2 regions of the Thermosporothrix sp. COM3 genome follow, and region 1 is predicted to be linked to the other one. Evidence: riboswitches for the same ligand, from Rfam matches in the RefSeq annotation. Region 1 holds a riboswitch; the other holds the start of a gene.

Region 1 (8,798 bases):
TATCCAATCAAAGCAGCTCTCTCAGAAGCAAATCACGCTTGAGTGCAGCCGCATTGTCGCGCGAGTGAGTGATTTTCGGGTATACGAATATAAGTAGCCTGAAGGGACCGAAATTCTGCTAAATAGGGAAGAGGGCTTCAGCGGGTTCGCTTTTTTGTTGAAGCGCCAGGTACTGGACAACATAGCGCCCGAGAATATCGGTTTCAACATTTAAGAGAGTGCCCGGCTGTACCTCTCCCAGATTCGTATGTTCCCGGGTATAAGGAATGAGGGTAATAGTGAAATGATCGCTGAAAACCCCGATTACTGTCAGGCTGACGCCGTTTAACGCAATAAAGCCTTTTGGCACCACGTAAGGGCGCAGTGCTTCCGGTAACTCGATAGCAACCAGCAGAGCGATACCGTCTATTTCCACTGAGCGAACGCGCACGGTTGCTTCGATGTGGCCTTGCACGGTGTGCCCTCCGATGCGGCCACTGGCAGGCACAGAGCGTTCCAGATTGACTCGATCTCCGGGACGAAGGCTGCCGAGCCGTGTGCGGCGTACCGTTTCGGGAACCGTTTCGACCGTAAAGGAGGTGGCACCCCGAGCAATAACGGTAAGGCAGGTGCCATCGACCGCAATGCTATCCTTCTCCTCAAGATCGGCAAGAACCTTCTGTGCCTGAATGGTCAGGCTGGTTGCTGTGATCTCTTGAATGATCCCGATTTCCTCGACAATTCCTGAAAACATTCTTTCCTCCATTTCGCTATTTATTGTGAAGTAGATGCTGTTGTGTCCGCGCCATCTCGACTGCAGCGCGAGCATATTCGATTCCGCGTTCAATGCGTGCCTCGGCTTGCGCCTGTGTTTCCGCGCACATCACGCCCAGAATCACCGGTCGCTGGTAGTCCAGTGCAAGTCGCATCAGACCTTGAGCTGTTGCGTCGCTTACAATAACGTCATGTCTTGTCTCGCCCTTCATCACGCAACCGATGCAGATCAGCGCGTCATACCGCTTACTCTGTAGCATTGTCTGGGCGAGAAGAGGGAGCTCGAAGCTACCGGGCACGCTTTGAATGGTGATGGCGTGCTCCGCGACCCCGAGCCGTTGCAGTTCCTCGCAGGTCAGTGCGAGAGTTGCCCCGGTGATTGGCCAGTTGTAGCGAGCAACGAGAATGCCAATCGAGAGCTCTGAGCCGTTTTTATCCGGTGTGGGTGGAAGCATGTGTTTCATCTATCACTCCTTATCCATGAAGCATCGTCAGTGCGTGGCCCATACGCTGTTGCTTGGTAGTGAGATAGGTGATGTTATGCGGTGTGGGTGTGGTTTCGAGAGCGACGCGCTCTACCTCGATACCGCCCTGCGCCAGCGCCTGAAGCTTCTGCGGGTTGTTTGTCAGCAGACGCACTCGCTTTGCTCCAAGCGTATGGAGGATTGCAAGTGCAGATGTATAGTCTCTCGCATCGGCAGGATAACCGAGCCGCTCATTGGCGGTAATGGTATCATGGCCCTGATCCTGCAAAGCATAGGCCTGTAGTTTTGCCATCAAGCCAATCCCGCGGCCCTCCTGGGGCAGGTAGAGCAGGACACCACGTCCCTCATCAGCGATAGCCTGCATGGCTGCATGAAGCTGAGCCTGACAGTCACAGCGCTGTGAGCCGAAGATGTCGCCGGTCAGACAGGAAGAATGCAGGCGTACAAGCGGTGGTTCTGCATCGGGAGCGTGCAGATCGCCGAGTACCAGCGCCAGGGTGTGCTGACCGGTCCGATGCTCAAGGTAATCGGTGACCTGAAAGGTCGCGAAAGGTGTCGGGAGCCTGGTCGATGCAACGGGGCTGACAAGCTGCTGACGGCGATAGCTGGCGATTGCCTCAACGGTAAGAACAGGAATATTCCACTGTTGAGCCAGCCGGTGAAGCTCCTCGCCGCGGGCGGGCTCACCATGCTCGTTGAGGACCTCGCAGATGACGGCAGCCGCTTCCAGCCCGGCGATGCTCATCAAATCAACAGACGCTTCTGTATGCCCGCGTCGTTCCAGTGTCCCTTGAGTGGCGGCCCGAAGGGGGAAGATATGTCCGGGGCGTGCCAGATCCTCCGGTCGGGTGGCAGGATCAACCAGCACCCGGATCGTTCGCGCGCGGTCGTGGGCTGAAATACCGGTTGTTGTCCCGTGGCGAGCATCAACTGAGAGCGTGAAGGCCGTTCCCTGAAGGGGCTGGTCTGATTGGTCAAAGACGGGGAGCTGAAGCGTGTCCAGCCGCTGGCCAGTCAGCGCGACGCAGATTAAGCCGCAGGCATTGCGCATCATAAATGTTATTACTTCAGGAGTGACAAACTGTGCAGCTATACACAGGTCAGCCTCATTTTCTCGTGATTCGTCATCACAGATCAGAATCATGTTTCCTTGACGAACAACATCAATTGCATCTCGCACACTAATAAAGGGTGTATTCATTCTCTCTCCTCCATATTGTATCGCTGCAATTCTTCACTTTTTCAATAATTACCTGTTTTGCCCTGATCTCGCATCGCTTATATACTGGCAACAGTACAATAGCACTACCTCCTGAACGAATTGCCAGCGAAGGGGCCAACTTCTCAGTAGACAGGTGTTCCCGGGCCGGGAGACCCCCGATACGAGAACGCGCTTCAGCGCAGAAAGGCATAGCGTCCTATCGTCCGTATGTACGTACGAACGTGGTCTGCATCAACATGAAATCGGGATGATAGCCAGCAGGGAAAGCGAGCAACAAAGGGGATGGAAGGAAAGGTGTTTGTGGGCGTTGAGATGATACCCGTTTTGCAGAGAGAGCGCCGTGGTACGGCTTCTGCATGTCAGAGAGAACACAGCAGAGCATACTGTGTGAGTTGCCTTCTTCCATCCGGACTGTCACCGTCGGCCCTGGAACTTCCCCAGGTCAGCTACTATGCACAGAGACTATGCAAGCAGGTCGTGGGCTGTACCACCGGTCGGGAATTGGGAGTTTCATGTCCCTCACCCTGCCCCGAAGACATTACTATATTCAATTGTAGAGAATCACTATCTCTAAGATACCATAAAAATCTGTGTTTTGCTAGATGTCTGGCACGAAAAACACTTTGAGTAGAAAAAGTTCAATCTTCCCTGCGAGCTGGCAGGCGCTCCGTCGCTGCTGAGAGCGGACTGCCTCCTGATGGGTTTGCTTGTGCGAATCGAAAAAGAAAACGCGAAAAAGTTAAAGCCAAAGTCGAATGTACAAAAAGTACTTGCCCTTTGACAAGGAACTTGTGAAACGGTACAATCTTTGTAGCTGGTTAAGAAGCAGATCATTCTGGCAAGCGTGGAAGAGAGGAACTCATGCAATCAGCGGAACGACCACGAGGTAAGGGAAATGCGCCTCATCCACAGCGCAAACAAGCAACGTCATCGGTTCAGCAGAGTCGGAGACTGGAAGTAGCGGCAATGATTGCCGAGAAACTGGGCGAAACCGAGAAAACACCTCGCGTCCAGATCGAAAAGATTGTGCGGCTCTGGGGGATTGAGAATGCGTTGCGAGCCCTGGATGAGACGCAGCGTGTTGAAGCTGATGGTGGCTTGATGCTGCCGGATGGCTCGCGCAGACGGACACCGGGAGGGGTTTTCTTCCATCTGGTCCGGCAACAGATCCCTCCTGAAATTTTTCGGAAAATTTTTATGTGGCAAGGTGCATCTCGCAAGGACAATGAAGATGCCTCAACTACAGTACCCGGTATAACCTGGGAGACACGGTTTGGCGCGCTTCGAGATCTGGCGTCGGTAGAGAAAGGGCAGGTGCGAACGGTGAAGATTACGGTAATAGGACGTCCCGGGCGAGTAATTGAACGGGGAAGCTTTGTGATGACAGCGCTACAGGCAGCGAAGATTCCGCCTTTGCCAAAAGGGTTGCCGGTTCCGGCTCAACCTACTACCAGCTATACTTTGTTCATCAGTAAGAAACAGTGGCGTAAGGTCGCGGACGCGATTAAGGATGAGGACGATGTCTTGATTGTTGAAGGTTATCCCCATCTCGATGAGCAAATGAAGAATATTGCCGTTTTTGCTTCTAATACAACCACGAAGAATCTGCAAAGCGCTCAACGAGCAAAGCAGCCCGGCAAATAGTGCCAGTAGCGAGAACCCCGTTGAGAAGCGCTGCTCTGGTTTGCATTCTGTCAACCAGAGCAGCCCGGGCTTACAGACGCTGTCCTCGTGAGGTTTCTTGCGAACTGAAACCGGATATCGTTGTATAGAGAGATCATTTGCATCGCCTGCGAGGGAAACCATGCTCGCAACAAGTGGCATGGGCTTCCTGTTCTCTCAACTGAGGATAAAAGATGGATCAAGAAACGGAGCGCATGACAGCGGCTGACCCGGTTATTAATATTGCTGGAGAAAAGATCGCCCCTGGCCTGTTTACGCCTATAGAGTGGCTGGCGAGCAAGTGTATTTACTGGGGCATCCGCTAACGCAGTTTGCTCTCGATGGCTTGAAATACAATCTTGATACATGCATTGGAAGGGCTGATATAGAAATGATACCTGTAGGTTGCGGTTGACCTGATTGTCAACAGAACACAATCTCGAAAGCGATGACGGAGGCCGGCATCTTTGGTGCCCCAACCAAGCAGGCTACCGGTGGTTGCCACTTTTGATGTGCTCTGAATCTGGCTCAATGGAATGGTCTGATGAAAGACGATGCCGTTGAGCCGGGTTGGTTTGCCTGGCTCCAGTGGCTGCTTGCCGCTATAGAGATGAAGTCCGTTGTCGTCGATCATATAGGTGATTCTCTGTCCGGTCCGCTGGACCAACGCAAGAATCGTACAGAAGCAGATGACCAGCAGCGCGAACGTGACCCCGGGAACAATCAACCCCGCTGGCGGTGTCTTCTCGACCAGCCAGATGAGCAGCAGGCACCCTGAGAAGAAAAGCGTAATCCCGATATAACAGCAATAGAAGAACAGCCGGAACCCGACAGAGGCCCGGGGCCGGTCAAGCAGGATATTCCTCTTTTCTTGCTAACCCTGAATTTGCCGTATTCTCCGTCATCTGCTCTTTCACTGTCTTCTCTTTTATTTTTACCATGTATTGCCCTTTTTCAGCAATCATGCATCGTTTTCCGGAGACAACAGGCGGAATCTGCTGTTTAAGAGGGCCTTGAATTCCTGCTGCGGTTTCGTCTATACTAGTAACTACTATAGTGGTTACTATATTGGAGAGAGAGATGACGACAGTAGAGCTATTGCAACAGGTTGGCCTGAACAAGTATGAGGCCGAGGCATATTATACCCTGCTCAAGCACGATGCATTGACCGGTTACGAGGTTGGGAAGCACTCCCAGGTGCCGCTTTCGCGCAGCTATGAAGTGCTTGAGCGTCTGGTTGAAAAGGGATTGGCGTTGGTCCAGCCGGGCAATCCGCCGCGTTATCGGGCGCTGGAACCTCGCCTGTTTCTTGCACAAATGCGCTCCACGATGGAAAATACGCTGAATGCGCTCACCGACTCGATCGCCACGCTGGCACAGGGGCAGAATCTGGCTGAATTCTGGGTGGTACGCGGTCGTCAGGCCATTCTGGATCGGGCGCGAGCGATGATCGAGGGAGCGCGTTTTACCGTGTCGGTAGCTGGTTCCCCGGATTGTCTGCGTGAGCTGTCCGAGTCGTTGAAGCAGGCGCGTGGCTGTCACGTGATTTCCCGGCAGGTCAAGCAGGGAACGCTGCTGTTGCTCTGCGACGATACCGAAGCGCTTGTCGGAACGGCGGAGGAGACAGAGAATGCTCAGGCTGTTGCAAGCTCGAATACGGCTCTCTTGTTTGCTCTTCGTGGCTTCTTTACGCAGCAGACGCTGATTGATAGTGCCGCATCTCTCGACACCCTGCAGCGCTCCGAGAAGAGTTGGTTGGATTGGGAAGAGCGGAAACAACGGCGTCTTCGACACTCGGTCGCTTGATCGAGTCCTGTAATGAAAGGATGCATTCTGTGAACTACGACATTCGTGATATTGCTCTGGCAGAACGTGGACGAAAGCGGATCCGCTGGGCGGCACGTCATATGCCAGTGCTGAATCAGCTTCGAGAAGAGTTTGCGGCGCAACAGCCGTTTCAAGGCAAGCGTCTGGCTGTTTCACTCCACATCACGACCGAGACGGCTGTGCTGCTTTCAACCCTGCATGCGGGTGGAGCTGAAATTGCTCTCTGCGCTTCTAACCCGCTTTCTACCTTTGATGATGTCTGTGCGGCTCTGGTTGAGGAGGGAATGCAGGTGTATGCGATAAATGGTGAAGACCTCCCGACATATCGACGTCATGTTGAACAAGTTCTTGATATTGATCCGCACCTGGTCATGGATGATGGCGCCGACTTGATCGTTGAGCTGCACAAACGGTCATCATCAGGAAGCGTTGTCGCTGGTATTGAAGAAACAACCACGGGTGTTGTTCGTACTCGTGCGCTTGCTTCGGATAAGCTACTACGCTTTCCGGTAATCGCGGTCAATGATACGCCGACAAAGCATTATTTCGATAATCGCTTTGGAACGGGGCAGAACACGATAGACGGTATTCTACGCGCAACCAATACACTGCTTGCTGGCTCGACATTTGTAGTTGCGGGCTATGGATGGTGTGGCCGCGGGATTGCTGCGAGGGCGCGAGGCATGGGCGCTCGCGTGATCGTGTGCGAGATCAACCCGACCAGAGCGCTGGAAGCGTACTTTGAAGGCTTTCAGGTATTGCCAATGGAAGAGGCTGCTCCGCTTGGAGACATCTTTGTGACTGCGACGGGGATGAAAGGTGTGATTCGCAAAGAGCACATTTTGCAGATGAAGGATGGCGCGCTGCTCGCGAATTCCGGCCATTTCAATGTTGAGATCGATGTAGCGGCGCTTGAGCAGACCGCCGTGCAGACCCAGGAAATTCGGGATCATCTGGTTGAATATCAACTACCCAACGGGCGCAATGTCTACCTGCTTGGTCAGGGGCGACTTGTGGGTCAGGTTGCGGCTGAAGCCAGTCCAGCCGCATTGATGGATCTCAGTTTCGCGGGTCAGGCGCTCAGCACCTATTACCTGCTCTGTACGGAACACCGGTTGCCTCCCGGGGTCCACAACGTGCCTGCTGAGCTTGATGAGCGTGTGGCACAGTTGAAGCTGAAAGCGCTTGGCATCCGGCTTGATACGCTCAACGCTGATCAGCTTACCTATCAGGCGTCATGGCAGTATGGGACGGCGGAGTAGGCAGATCACTCCTTCTTCTCGAAGATCAGGGCGGTAGCGAGGGCGCGGTAGCCCAGCTTGAGGTAGAGCGGTTTGCCCATCTCGCTGGCGAGCAGGACGCTTGTGTGTATGCCTGAGAGAGAAGCATCATAAAGCAACTGCTGTATCAAGATGGAAGCCAGGCCACGGCGGCGAAATGCAGGATCAGTGTATACCTCATCAACGCAGAGGCTGGAATGCGGTGTGATGCTACTACGGGCGCTGGCCACACTCTTCCCTTCGATAAGCACCCGATAGTGCGTGAGCCGGGGCGCTTCCAGAGCCATTTGCGCATAAGATGGGAGCGCGGCAAAAAAGCGCTCCTGCCACGCCTGATCTGATACGTGTGAGAGCGTTTGCAACGAGAGCCTGGCCGGTAGAACGGGCGGCTGCTCGGCTGCAAGCGCCTTTTCCATCAGCGTTTCTTGATATCTCAGTTTGTAGCCAGCGCGCGTGTAAGCCGCTTCTAGAGCCGCTTGATCCTGCCCAGATGCAAAGATGGTGAGCCAGTGCGGTCCGGTTATCAGGCAAGCAGCGCACCTGATAACGTGCGCAGGTTCTGCTGGTTCGAGAAGCAGGAGCTCATCAAAGCGGCCATATCTCCTATCCCCAAAGTGAACATGGAAAAGCGGCTTATAATGCTGATACGCTGTTCCCGGGAATGAGCGGCTGTAGGTCCACCCTGCCAGAAACTCCCTGATTGCTACCTCAGTCGACATACATCCTCTATTTCAAGAATCCGACGCGTCTGTATTGATGATCTCAGTATAGAGCTAACTTCGTCTTTTGTACATGATCCTGCCACTTTTTTCTTTGCTGATTCGTGCAATGGAAAGTATACGGAGTCTTTTCTACGTATGTTGGGCCCGGGCCTGTAAGCTGTAAAGTTGCATCTATAGTAGACGAATGAGCCATAAAAGCGGAAATGGAGTCAAGGAGCGATGACGGTTGCATCAGAACAAGATCAACGGGATACATTACAACTCAAGTATGATCCTCGTTCCTGGCAGCAGGTCAATGTCGGGCGAGAAGAGCGCCTTCTTTCGACGATCGCGGGAGCAGCGCTGACACTCTGTGGGCTCTGGCGGCGCAAAACGGTGGGATTGACAACTGCGCTTGGTGGTCTGCTGCTCTATCGTGGGCTCACCGGGAGAAGTGTGTTGTATCGCTTGCTTGATCTCAACACGGTTAAGGAGAGCCCGAGTACCGTGATGCCGCTTCCTGACGGCTCTGGTGTCAGAGTCAAGCGAGCCGTGACTATCCTGCGGCCTGCTGACGAGCTGTATCATTTCTGGCGAGACTTCGCCGGGACGGTGCCAGTTCATCCGTTTGTTGAACAGATCACGCCCATCGGAGACAAGTCCTGGCACTGGCTGGTACGCCTGCCCGGAGGTGAGTTCGTCGAGTGGGATTCCGTTCTAACTGAGGATATACCCGAGCGCCTGATTGCCTGGCGTTTTATGGGGGAGCGGCTGGAGAGCGTGGGCGGGCGGATCCGCTTTGACCCTGCGCCCGCTGATCAGGGTACGATTGTGACACTGGAAGTTGAGTTTAAGCGCCCTGACAAGC
Region 2 (8,798 bases), 6.7 Mb from region 1:
GCAGCTTCGTCCGCGTATTGTTGATACAGTGCCTCTGGTGCGTACAGCATTGCGCGAAGGGAAAAATATCTTGCTGGAAGGTCAGCTAAGCGCGATGAAGGACATCGACTGGGGCTCATATCCTTTTGTAACCAGCTCAAATCCGTCGTCGGCGGGGGCCGCTGTTGGCGCTGGTATTCCTCCGTATCGGATTGATCGGGTGATCGGCGTCGCAAAGGCCTATAGCTCGCAGGTAGGCACAGGGCCAATGCCAACCGAACTGCAAGGTTCAGAGGCCGAACATCTGCGCCAGCTTGGGGGCGAGTATGGGGCGACAACGGGCCGTCCACGGCGCGTTGGTTGGTTTGATGCGGTCGTGACGCGCTTTGTCACCGGACTCAATGGCTGTACTGGCCTGGCAATCACCAAGCTGGATGTGCTGGATACCTTTGATGAGATCCCGGTGTGTGTAGCCTATCGCTATCAGGGAGAGATCTTGCAGGATCTGCCTGACCCGTTTATTCATGAGCAGTGCGAGCCGGTCTATGAGTATCTGCCGGGATGGAAGCAGGATCTCAGTCAGGTGAAATCGCTACAGGATCTGCCGCGCAATGCTCGGGCCTATCTGGATCGCCTGACCGAGCTGACCGAGGTCCCGCTGCATAGTGTGGGCGTTGGTCCACATCGCGAACAGACATTGCTTGCCTGATCTTTCTGCGATCGCTCAGAAATATGCCGCCTTTGTTGCTGAGGGCGGCATATTTTTCGTTGCTCGATTGTTTCTATAGCTATACAGAAATACCAGGAGGTCAAAAGAGATCCTGTCCAGGGACACTATTTTGCTTCAATGTTGATGGAAAATCTTAGAGCCCGTTTTTGTCCTTTTGGACGGTGTGCAGAATTGAACTGCTTGCATATAATATGCTTGAGAATAAAGGGTTCTGGATGTCAGCAAGAAGGGTGTTGATGCGCCCTTCTTTTTCAGGCCTTCTGTATGAAAAGAGTGTGAGGAAGAAACAAGTGAGCGTACAGGAAGAACAGAATAAAGTCGCTATGGTTATTATGGCCCATCCTGATGATGCCGAGTTCGGATGCTCTGGGACCGTTGCGCGTTGGGTGCGCGAGGGATGGGATGTGTACTATGTCGTTTGTACAGATGGTGGAAGTGGTGGTTCTGATGATGCCACTGATGTGAGCCCGGAAGCTCGACGCCAGATCACCGAGACCCGAATGCAAGAACAGCGGAACGCCTGCCGTATCCTCGGTGTGAAAGATGTCATCTTTATGGGGTATCCAGATGGCATGTTGCGGCCAACGCTGGAGTTGCGCAAAGATATTGTGCGGCTGCTGCGACAATATCGGCCTGCGCGTGTGATCTGCCAGTCTCCTGAGCGGACCTGGGTTCCAGAATTGAGCATTCCGCGCCATCATCCAGATCATCTGGCTGCCGGTGAAGCGACGCTGGCGGCTCTCTACCCGGCCTCGCAGAATCCCTGGGATTTCCCTGAACTGCTGGCAGAAGGCTTGAAGCCGCATAAGGTGTCGGAGATTTACATTGTGGGCGCTCCCGTGGAGAACCACTATGTCGATATTACCGAGACTTTTGAAACGAAACTAGAGGCGCTGCGAGCACATACCAGCCAGGTTTCTGCTGATTTTGAAGCTATTGTGCCAATGCTGCGCTACTGGGCTGCTTCGGTAGGGAAGAAAATTGGTTCTCTGTATGGGGAATCGTTCCATCGCGTCGAAAATCGCTAAGCTCGGGTATATGCAAGGGGATGGATCTCTCCTTGCATGCCTATGACCTTTTGTGGCATACTATGGCTGAAGAAAAGACCTTCGGGGCAGGGTGAGGAAAGCGAATTTCCAATTCCCGACCGGCGGTAAAGCCCGCGACCTGCAGTATGCAGTGGATCTGGGGAAGTTCCAGAGCCGACGGTTACAGTCCGGATGGGAGAAGGTTGAAAAGAGATCGTATCTTCCTGCACTTTCGAGCAGGGAGAGGCATAGCGTTTCTATATATGTATATATGTGCATAAGGTGTGCGTGCTGTATCGCATGAAACATGCATATCTTGTGTGTGCTATGCGCGATCGCCATGTATCTCCCCTCGCAACATTTCCCCCTGGGTCGGTGGCTTTCGACGGACAAGCTGTGTCTTGTCGTGTTTTTCCGTCTGTAAAACTACCGAGAGGGATGTAAATGAGTGTGATTTCACCAATCAAGGATGAGGCGTTGCTTGAGCAGCAACCACATGGAATGACTTCTGCCGCACGTATGCGGCATCAAAGAGCCCGTCAGCATGCTCGTACCGCGAACATCTTGCTTTCCGTTGTGCCTCCTCTGGTACTGGCGCTCCTGTTGTTTCTTGGCTGGTATCTGGGCACCAATCAGGGACAGATAAATGCGCTCTTCTTGCCCGCACCACAGGATGTGTTTACCGCTCTCAATGATGGTATCGCTTCTGGTCTCTATCTGAATAACGTGCTGGTGACGGTGAAAGAGAGCCTGTTAGGCTTTGTGCTGGCGCTGGTTATTGCGATCCCGCTTGGCTATGGTCTGGCGAAGTCGCGGCTGTTGGCTGCGGCTATTCACCCTTATCTGGCGGCGGGACAGGCGATCCCGGCGATCGTGATAGCCCCCTTGCTGGTACTCTGGTTGGGGTATGGTTGGATTCCCAACATGTATGTCTGCGCACTCACTGTGCTGTTCCCAATGGTTGTGAATACCGTGCTTGGTATTCAAACAATTGAAAAGCCGTTAATTGATGCTGCGCGAGTTGAGGGGGCATCAGGCTGGACAATGTTCGCGCATATCGAGTTCCCGCTGGCATTGCCTTCAATCGTGGCAGGGATTCGCACCGGGTTAACGCTTTCGGTTGTAGGCGCTCTGGTAGGCGAGTTTGTGCAGGGCGGCGATCAGGGGCTTGGCTCCTTACTGCTGGTTGCCAAGAATCAATATAATACCGCATTTATGTTCGCTACTTTACTTGTCTTAGTGGTTCTGGCTGTGGCATATTATGGCAGTACGTGGCTACTGGGAAAGCTGGCGAAGATCATCTACTGATAGCCGGTATTTTCCGGTTGCATGATTACTGGATTGAACGGAGTCAATAAAGCAGATGTTTGTACGTCGTCGAATCTCTGCGCTGTCATCAGCGCTTATGTTGGTGCTCGCCCTGGGCTTGCTGCTTGCTGCGTGTGGAGGAGCCACCTCTACCGGAGCAGGAAGCCCTGCAACTCCTGCCCCCGGCGCGAAGAAGGTCTCTATCGGTCTGGGGTATGTTCCTGATGTGCAGTTTTCCCCTTTCTATGTTGCCAAGAGTAAGGGGTATTATAATGAAGTTGGTCTGGATGTCACCTTCAATCATGGGATTGTGCCTGATCTGGTGGGCTCGATGGTTGCCGGGAAGAACACCTTTGTGTTTGTCAGTGGGGATGAACTCCTGACTGCCCGGGAGAAAAAGGTCAATGCCGTGAATGTCGGGACAATCTTTCAAAAGTATCCGGTGAGCCTGATTGTGCCCGAGGACTCGTCGATCAAGTCGCTTGAGGATCTCAAGGGACACACTATCGGGGTTCCGGGAGAATACGGGGCCTCTTATGTGGGGCTACTGGCGCTGTTGTATAAGGCACATTTGACAAAGGCCGATGTCAAGATTCAGTCAATCGGCTTTACGCAGGTTCCGGCCTTGTTGGCGCACCGTGTTGATGCTATTATGGGCTACTCCAACAATGAGCCGCTTCAGTTGCAGAAGCGCGGGGTCAAGGTGCGTACCTTCGCGGTCTCGGAGAATTATCCGCTGGTCTCGAATGGTATTGTCGCGACCGAGGAGATGCTGCGTACAGATGAGAAGACAGTGCGGGCATTTGTACAGGCGACGCTGAAGGGGTTGCAGGATGTCATCAAGAATCCCGAAGAGGCGGTCACGATCAGCAAGAGCTATGTGCCTGGCCTGACTGATACAGCTGGCGCCCTGGAAGTGCTGAAGGCGACTATCCCGACATGGCAGGGCAAGGGCAAACTTGGCTATAATGACCCGGCGGTCTGGGAAGCGACGGCTCGCTTTATGGTAGATCAGAAGATGATTTCGCCGGTGAAGGATTTGCAGAAGGCCTATACAAATAGTACTGTGCTCTAGCAAGCAGCAGGAGGCAGAGTAGCGCACTTTTGCCCTTGATTGAAAAGGAAAACCAGAGTTTCGCTCCCAATGGTACAGGCTGAAACCCTGGTTTTCCTTTCTTTTTGAAAGTGGTCTCATGGCTGTGATAAGATAAAAGGGCTGTGTGGACGAATTTGCATTGCACAATGTGTGTCTGATAGTGTATAAAGGCATTGTACTGTGAACCCCTTTGCAGAGGGGGAAATGTCTCAAATGAGCAAATGCATTAGAGCGAGGGTGTAATGACGCATAAACCTGAAAGGTGCCAGCAGCTACGCCGTTTGCAAGAACAGCTCACGAGTCAGGTCAAGACCTTGCGTGAAAATCTTGAGAAGGCGCAACAGGCTGGCATCAGTACCTCTGCGGAGTCTCTCAATACGATCAAAAGCTTGCAATCTGCACTGCATACGATCACAAGAGAGCTTCAAAAATGTCCTCCCGATCAGGTGCAAGCTGAAGTAGTTGCTGCTTCGTCGGAACACGATCCATCATCACTGGTACGTCAAGCGAAAGGAGTTATCTCAGCTCAGCGCGTTCGTAACTGGTTTCCCGATTCAGAACAGCGGGATCGCGATGATGAGTTCGAAAGTATCGTAGACGTGCTCGAATAAATGATTGTTCTTATCCTTTTTCACTAAGCCATTCCCCGTAGTATTGATGGTGCTACGTTTTGTAATATGATCAATGACAGAAAGAAGGAAGCGTCCGGGGTCTTGTTCCCGGACGCTTCCTTCTTGGAGCTTTTAGTATGCATAAATGGCGACGTTTTTGACGACCACGCTTGAGCCTGGCTGAACAAGAATACCACAGGCATAAGAGGAGGAGACCTGATTCATCGCATTACCATTATAGGCATCTTTAATCTGCATTGTGGCATTGCCGCCCTGCACCTGAATGGCGATGGTGATTTCATCATGCAGATTTGAGATACCCGACGCTATCGGGGAAGATGTCATGCTATTCTTCACCTGCATATTCTCGTCATGAGCCTCCGCGACCCATGCCCCAGCCTCATTGAAGACAAAGGCATCATAGAGCTTATTGGTGTCCTCATTGGTGTAGATCACCCCGAACGAGCCGCTTGTGGCCTTGATCTGAAGCTGGATAACATAGTTTGTTAATCCCTGTGGTTGATTGGGCCAGCTCTGAAGCAAGAGTCCTCCGGCGTTTCCTCCGGCATGCAAGGTAACATCAGTGTCATTGCAGGTGACGGTGAGGCCTGCAACTGTCTTCCATTTCCCTCCGCGCTGATCGCAATCAGGGCCCGGTTGTTCTGTTCCGTAAAGACGTTCGCCTGCATTGACGATGGGTGAGGGTAGATGAAGCTCTTTGAGCGGCTTCTTATCCTGTGCTGTTGCTGTGGCGGTAGCGTTGAGCGAGGTCTGTGCTCCCCCTGGAGGTGTGCTACTGGCCTTGTTATTCCCATTGAGGATATAGAAATAGGATGCCAGTCCGCCAACGATTACCAGGAGCGCCAGAAGGACACCAAGCATTACCATCAAGCGTGGCTGACGTCTGGCGCCTGTCTGTTGTTGTATGGTATTCGGCTGAACAGGTGTCGCTGGCGGAACCGGTGGCGTTTGTGGCGGAGGATAGACCAGGCCGTTCTTATAAGAAGGAGCAGAGGGCACTTTCTGCGAACTATAGAGCTGAGGGCCAGGTTGCGGCTGTCCCTGTTCTAATGGGCGTGATGGCGTTTGTGGTGCGATCTGTGGCGGTATTCTGGTCGGCGTATGGGCAACAGTTCGCGCGCTATAGGGGCTTCCTCCCATCCCGATTTCTGCCGGTTGTGACGAGGTGCGAAGCGGCTGTCCACCGGCAGGATATGGAGGTGTTGCCATTGGCCCGGTTGTTTCCAGTTCCAGCCGCGTCTCTGCATCATCGATACCGGCAGTGTCGGGGGTGTAGGGTTTGGGTTCCGGTGGCGGTGTGATGGTCTGCATATCGACAAATTTGGATAGATTTGTCTCCGGTGGTCGCTTTGCGTTCTCTGCTGCTATTTTCAGGGCACGTGCAAGCTCACCGATGCTGTTATAGCGCTGTTCCGGCTCTTTGGCGATTGCCTTAAAGACAACGGCCTCCATTTCAGGGGTCACTTTAGGGTTCAGCTTGCGAAGTGAGGGCGGCTGCTCAAGCGTATGTTTGATCGCGATTGCTACAGGAGAGGTTCCGGTGAAAGGAACAGTGCCTCCGAGCATCTGAAAAAGGGTGATCCCAAGCGAATAGATATCAGTGCGGTGGTCGACTGGCTTTCCTGTGCCCTGTTCTGGAGAAAGATATTCAGGTGTACCAACGATAGTCCCGGCGCTGGTCAGGCCCGCGGGTGTGCCATGTGTTCTGAAATCACTTTCCTTGATATCGCGTAGCACTTTTGCCAGCCCAAAATCAGCCAGCAAGACTCTGCCATCTGCATGAAAGAGGATATTTGCCGGTTTGAGGTCCCGGTGGACGATGCCCTGAGCATGAGCGCTGTCTAAGCCATCAGCAGCCTGTTCTATGATCGGGATTACTTCTTCAATAGGTAGTATGCCTTTTTGTTCCAGGCGGTCCTTGAGTGTGCCGCCGGTCACATAAGGCATGACCAGATATGCAATATCCTCGTCCTCACCATACTCATAGACTGGCATGATGTTGATATGGTCAAGGGCGGCGATCGCATCCGCTTCGCGTCGGAAGCGCGCCAGGAACTCTGCTCGCGGTCGTTTTTCCATGACTGTTGCTGGAAGCAGGACTTTGACTGCGACCGTACGCCGTGGCCGCGCCTGTTGCGCTAGATAGACCGCACCCATTCCACCTCGTCCGAGGAGACGCCGGATTGTGCATGTTCCGAGCGTTTTACCTATGAGCTCATTGTAATCTATTATCACGCTCGTCAATCCTCTCACATGAAATATATCTTCATTGTTATTCTTTATATCTTCGCAGGTTGTGCAGGACTCTCCTGATTTCGTTGACCGGGATGACGCCACGAGACTGAACTGCTTGCAAGAACGGGTGCTCCCTTCTCAAAGCGAGGCCCTGTACATTGTATACCCTTCTGTTCCTATCACTGTGCACATCTGCATATTCAAACGTGTCATGAAGGCAAACCAGAAGGGTAACTATGAGGCCCGGGCCTGTGGCGTTCTTCTACCCCTTTACTATAATATACAGTCTTTCAGGATGGTAGTGGCTAGTACTTTCTCCTGACTGTACGTGTTAATCGCGCTTCACAAGCGGAATCAGCCGATAGCATATAGCTCGAATTTGGTGCATACCACGCTTGCATTTGCATCAAGAGCAATACCTGCTGTTCCAAGAGTGTATGTAGAATCGGAAAAGGATTCTATCAACTGTTTGTTGACATAGAAACTGAACTCTGCGCCGCTGACCTTAACTGACAGGGTGATGGTTCCTCCTGCGTTGAATGTCCCTTCCGTCAGGAGGGTCGGCGCTCCTGTTTCATTATTATACACTGTTGCTGTCCAGGTGTGCTTTGGCGCTACAAGAACTGTGTAGGTCCCTTGTTGTTGTCCGGGCTGGTTGCGGAAATACAGCCCGAAGGTCCCGCTATTTTCCTGCATGCGGAAGGTGGCCTGTACAACATAGTCTGAGGCATAGGCCTGACCGCTTGCCAGCGCTTTAAGGAAGGTTCCTTGTAGCTGTTGTGTGGCTGTAGTATGGGTAAGCTGTGTGCCTCCGCTGTTCAAGCAGGTAATCTGTATTCCGTTGAAATTGTCCCAGATTCCCCCCTGGCGGTCGCATTCTTCACCAACCATCCCGGTTGCATAGAGCAATGGGCCCGTTTGGAGCGTATTGATCGGCTTGCTGGTTGGCGTCGGCGACGGTGTCGGTGAAGGGGGAGGGGATGGTGCAGACGTAGCTGTTGCCGTCTCCCTCGGCGTCATCGTTGTTGCCACGGTTTCTGTATGCTGTTGGGTTGTCGCTGGCGCGGTGGCGGTTGGTTGGGGGCTCGCATTGGGGCCACGCAGCAGAAAAAAGCCAAAAGTGCCGACTGTTAGTAGTAGGACGACGAGTAACCCAACGGTAATGATTTGCCAGAAGCGCTGCTCTTTGGAGGGCGAACTGACTGGTGGTTGTGTCTGGCCGCCGTGTGATGGTGGCACCAGTGTCGGAGCTGATTGCCAGGGTGGTGGTGTGCTTGGCTCTCGTGGCTGCGTGGTTACTCCGGGGACCCGGGTTGGTATTTGTCTCGAGGGGCTCGGCGTCAGCACTGTAGGGATATATTCCTGTATATCGTCGGCTGCCTGTGGATGCCCCGCTGTTTGGATGGCTTGACGGAGGGCGGCTGCCATCTCTCCGGCAGAGTTATAGCGCTCTGCTGGCTGTTTGGCCGTTGCCTTTTGCATCACGGCGTCGACGGCCTCAGGAATGGAGCTTCTCTGTTCATGAAGCCGGGGCAAGGAGTCGTGTAGCTGTTTGACTGCCAGAGCAAAAGGAGTCTCTGCTTGAAATGGTGTTTGACCGCTCAACATTTCGTAGAGCATCACGCCGAGCTCGTAAATGTCGGCGTGATGATCAATAGTTGTTCCCTGAACCATTTCCGGGGCCATATATTCGGGGGTGCCAAGCAGGACCCCGGTCTGTGTCAGCGTTTGCCCTCGGGGTGTCTCCTGTAGAATGCGGGCCAGACCGAAATCAGCGAGAACAAGGCGCC

Evidence for each region. A riboswitch is a leader RNA that binds a small molecule or an ion and turns the genes downstream of it on or off. The one in region 1 is predicted to bind FMN.
Region 2: it holds a riboswitch for FMN, as region 1 does, so the genes downstream of both, KTH_RS31090 (ABC transporter permease) here and ribB (3,4-dihydroxy-2-butanone-4-phosphate synthase) in region 1, are expected to answer to the same signal.

Annotation. Positions count from the first base shown of each region.
Region 1 is NZ_AP019376.1:543,918-552,715, reverse strand. It holds gene KTH_RS02450 (LamG domain-containing protein) at 1-97, shown strand, start outside; gene KTH_RS02445 (riboflavin synthase) at 119-733, opposite strand; gene ribH (6,7-dimethyl-8-ribityllumazine synthase) at 750-1,217, opposite strand; gene ribB (3,4-dihydroxy-2-butanone-4-phosphate synthase) at 1,228-2,439, opposite strand; FMN riboswitch at 2,851-3,001, opposite strand; gene KTH_RS02430 (phosphorylated adapter RNA export RNA-binding domain-containing protein) at 3,322-4,104, shown strand; gene KTH_RS02425 (hypothetical protein) at 4,317-4,448, shown strand; gene KTH_RS02420 (hypothetical protein) at 4,445-4,849, opposite strand; gene KTH_RS02415 (TrmB family transcriptional regulator) at 5,203-5,928, shown strand; gene KTH_RS02410 (adenosylhomocysteinase) at 5,958-7,211, shown strand; gene KTH_RS02405 (GNAT family N-acetyltransferase) at 7,217-7,948, opposite strand; gene KTH_RS02400 (SRPBCC family protein) at 8,171-8,798, shown strand, end outside.
Region 2 is NZ_AP019376.1:7,257,486-7,266,283, forward strand. It holds gene KTH_RS31080 (adenylosuccinate synthase) at 1-688, shown strand, start outside; gene KTH_RS31085 (PIG-L deacetylase family protein) at 1,033-1,737, shown strand; FMN riboswitch at 1,811-1,945, shown strand; gene KTH_RS31090 (ABC transporter permease) at 2,182-3,045, shown strand; gene KTH_RS31095 (ABC transporter substrate-binding protein) at 3,101-4,120, shown strand; gene KTH_RS31100 (hypothetical protein) at 4,384-4,752, shown strand; gene KTH_RS31105 (serine/threonine-protein kinase) at 4,885-7,008, opposite strand; gene KTH_RS31110 (serine/threonine protein kinase) at 7,363-8,798, opposite strand, start outside.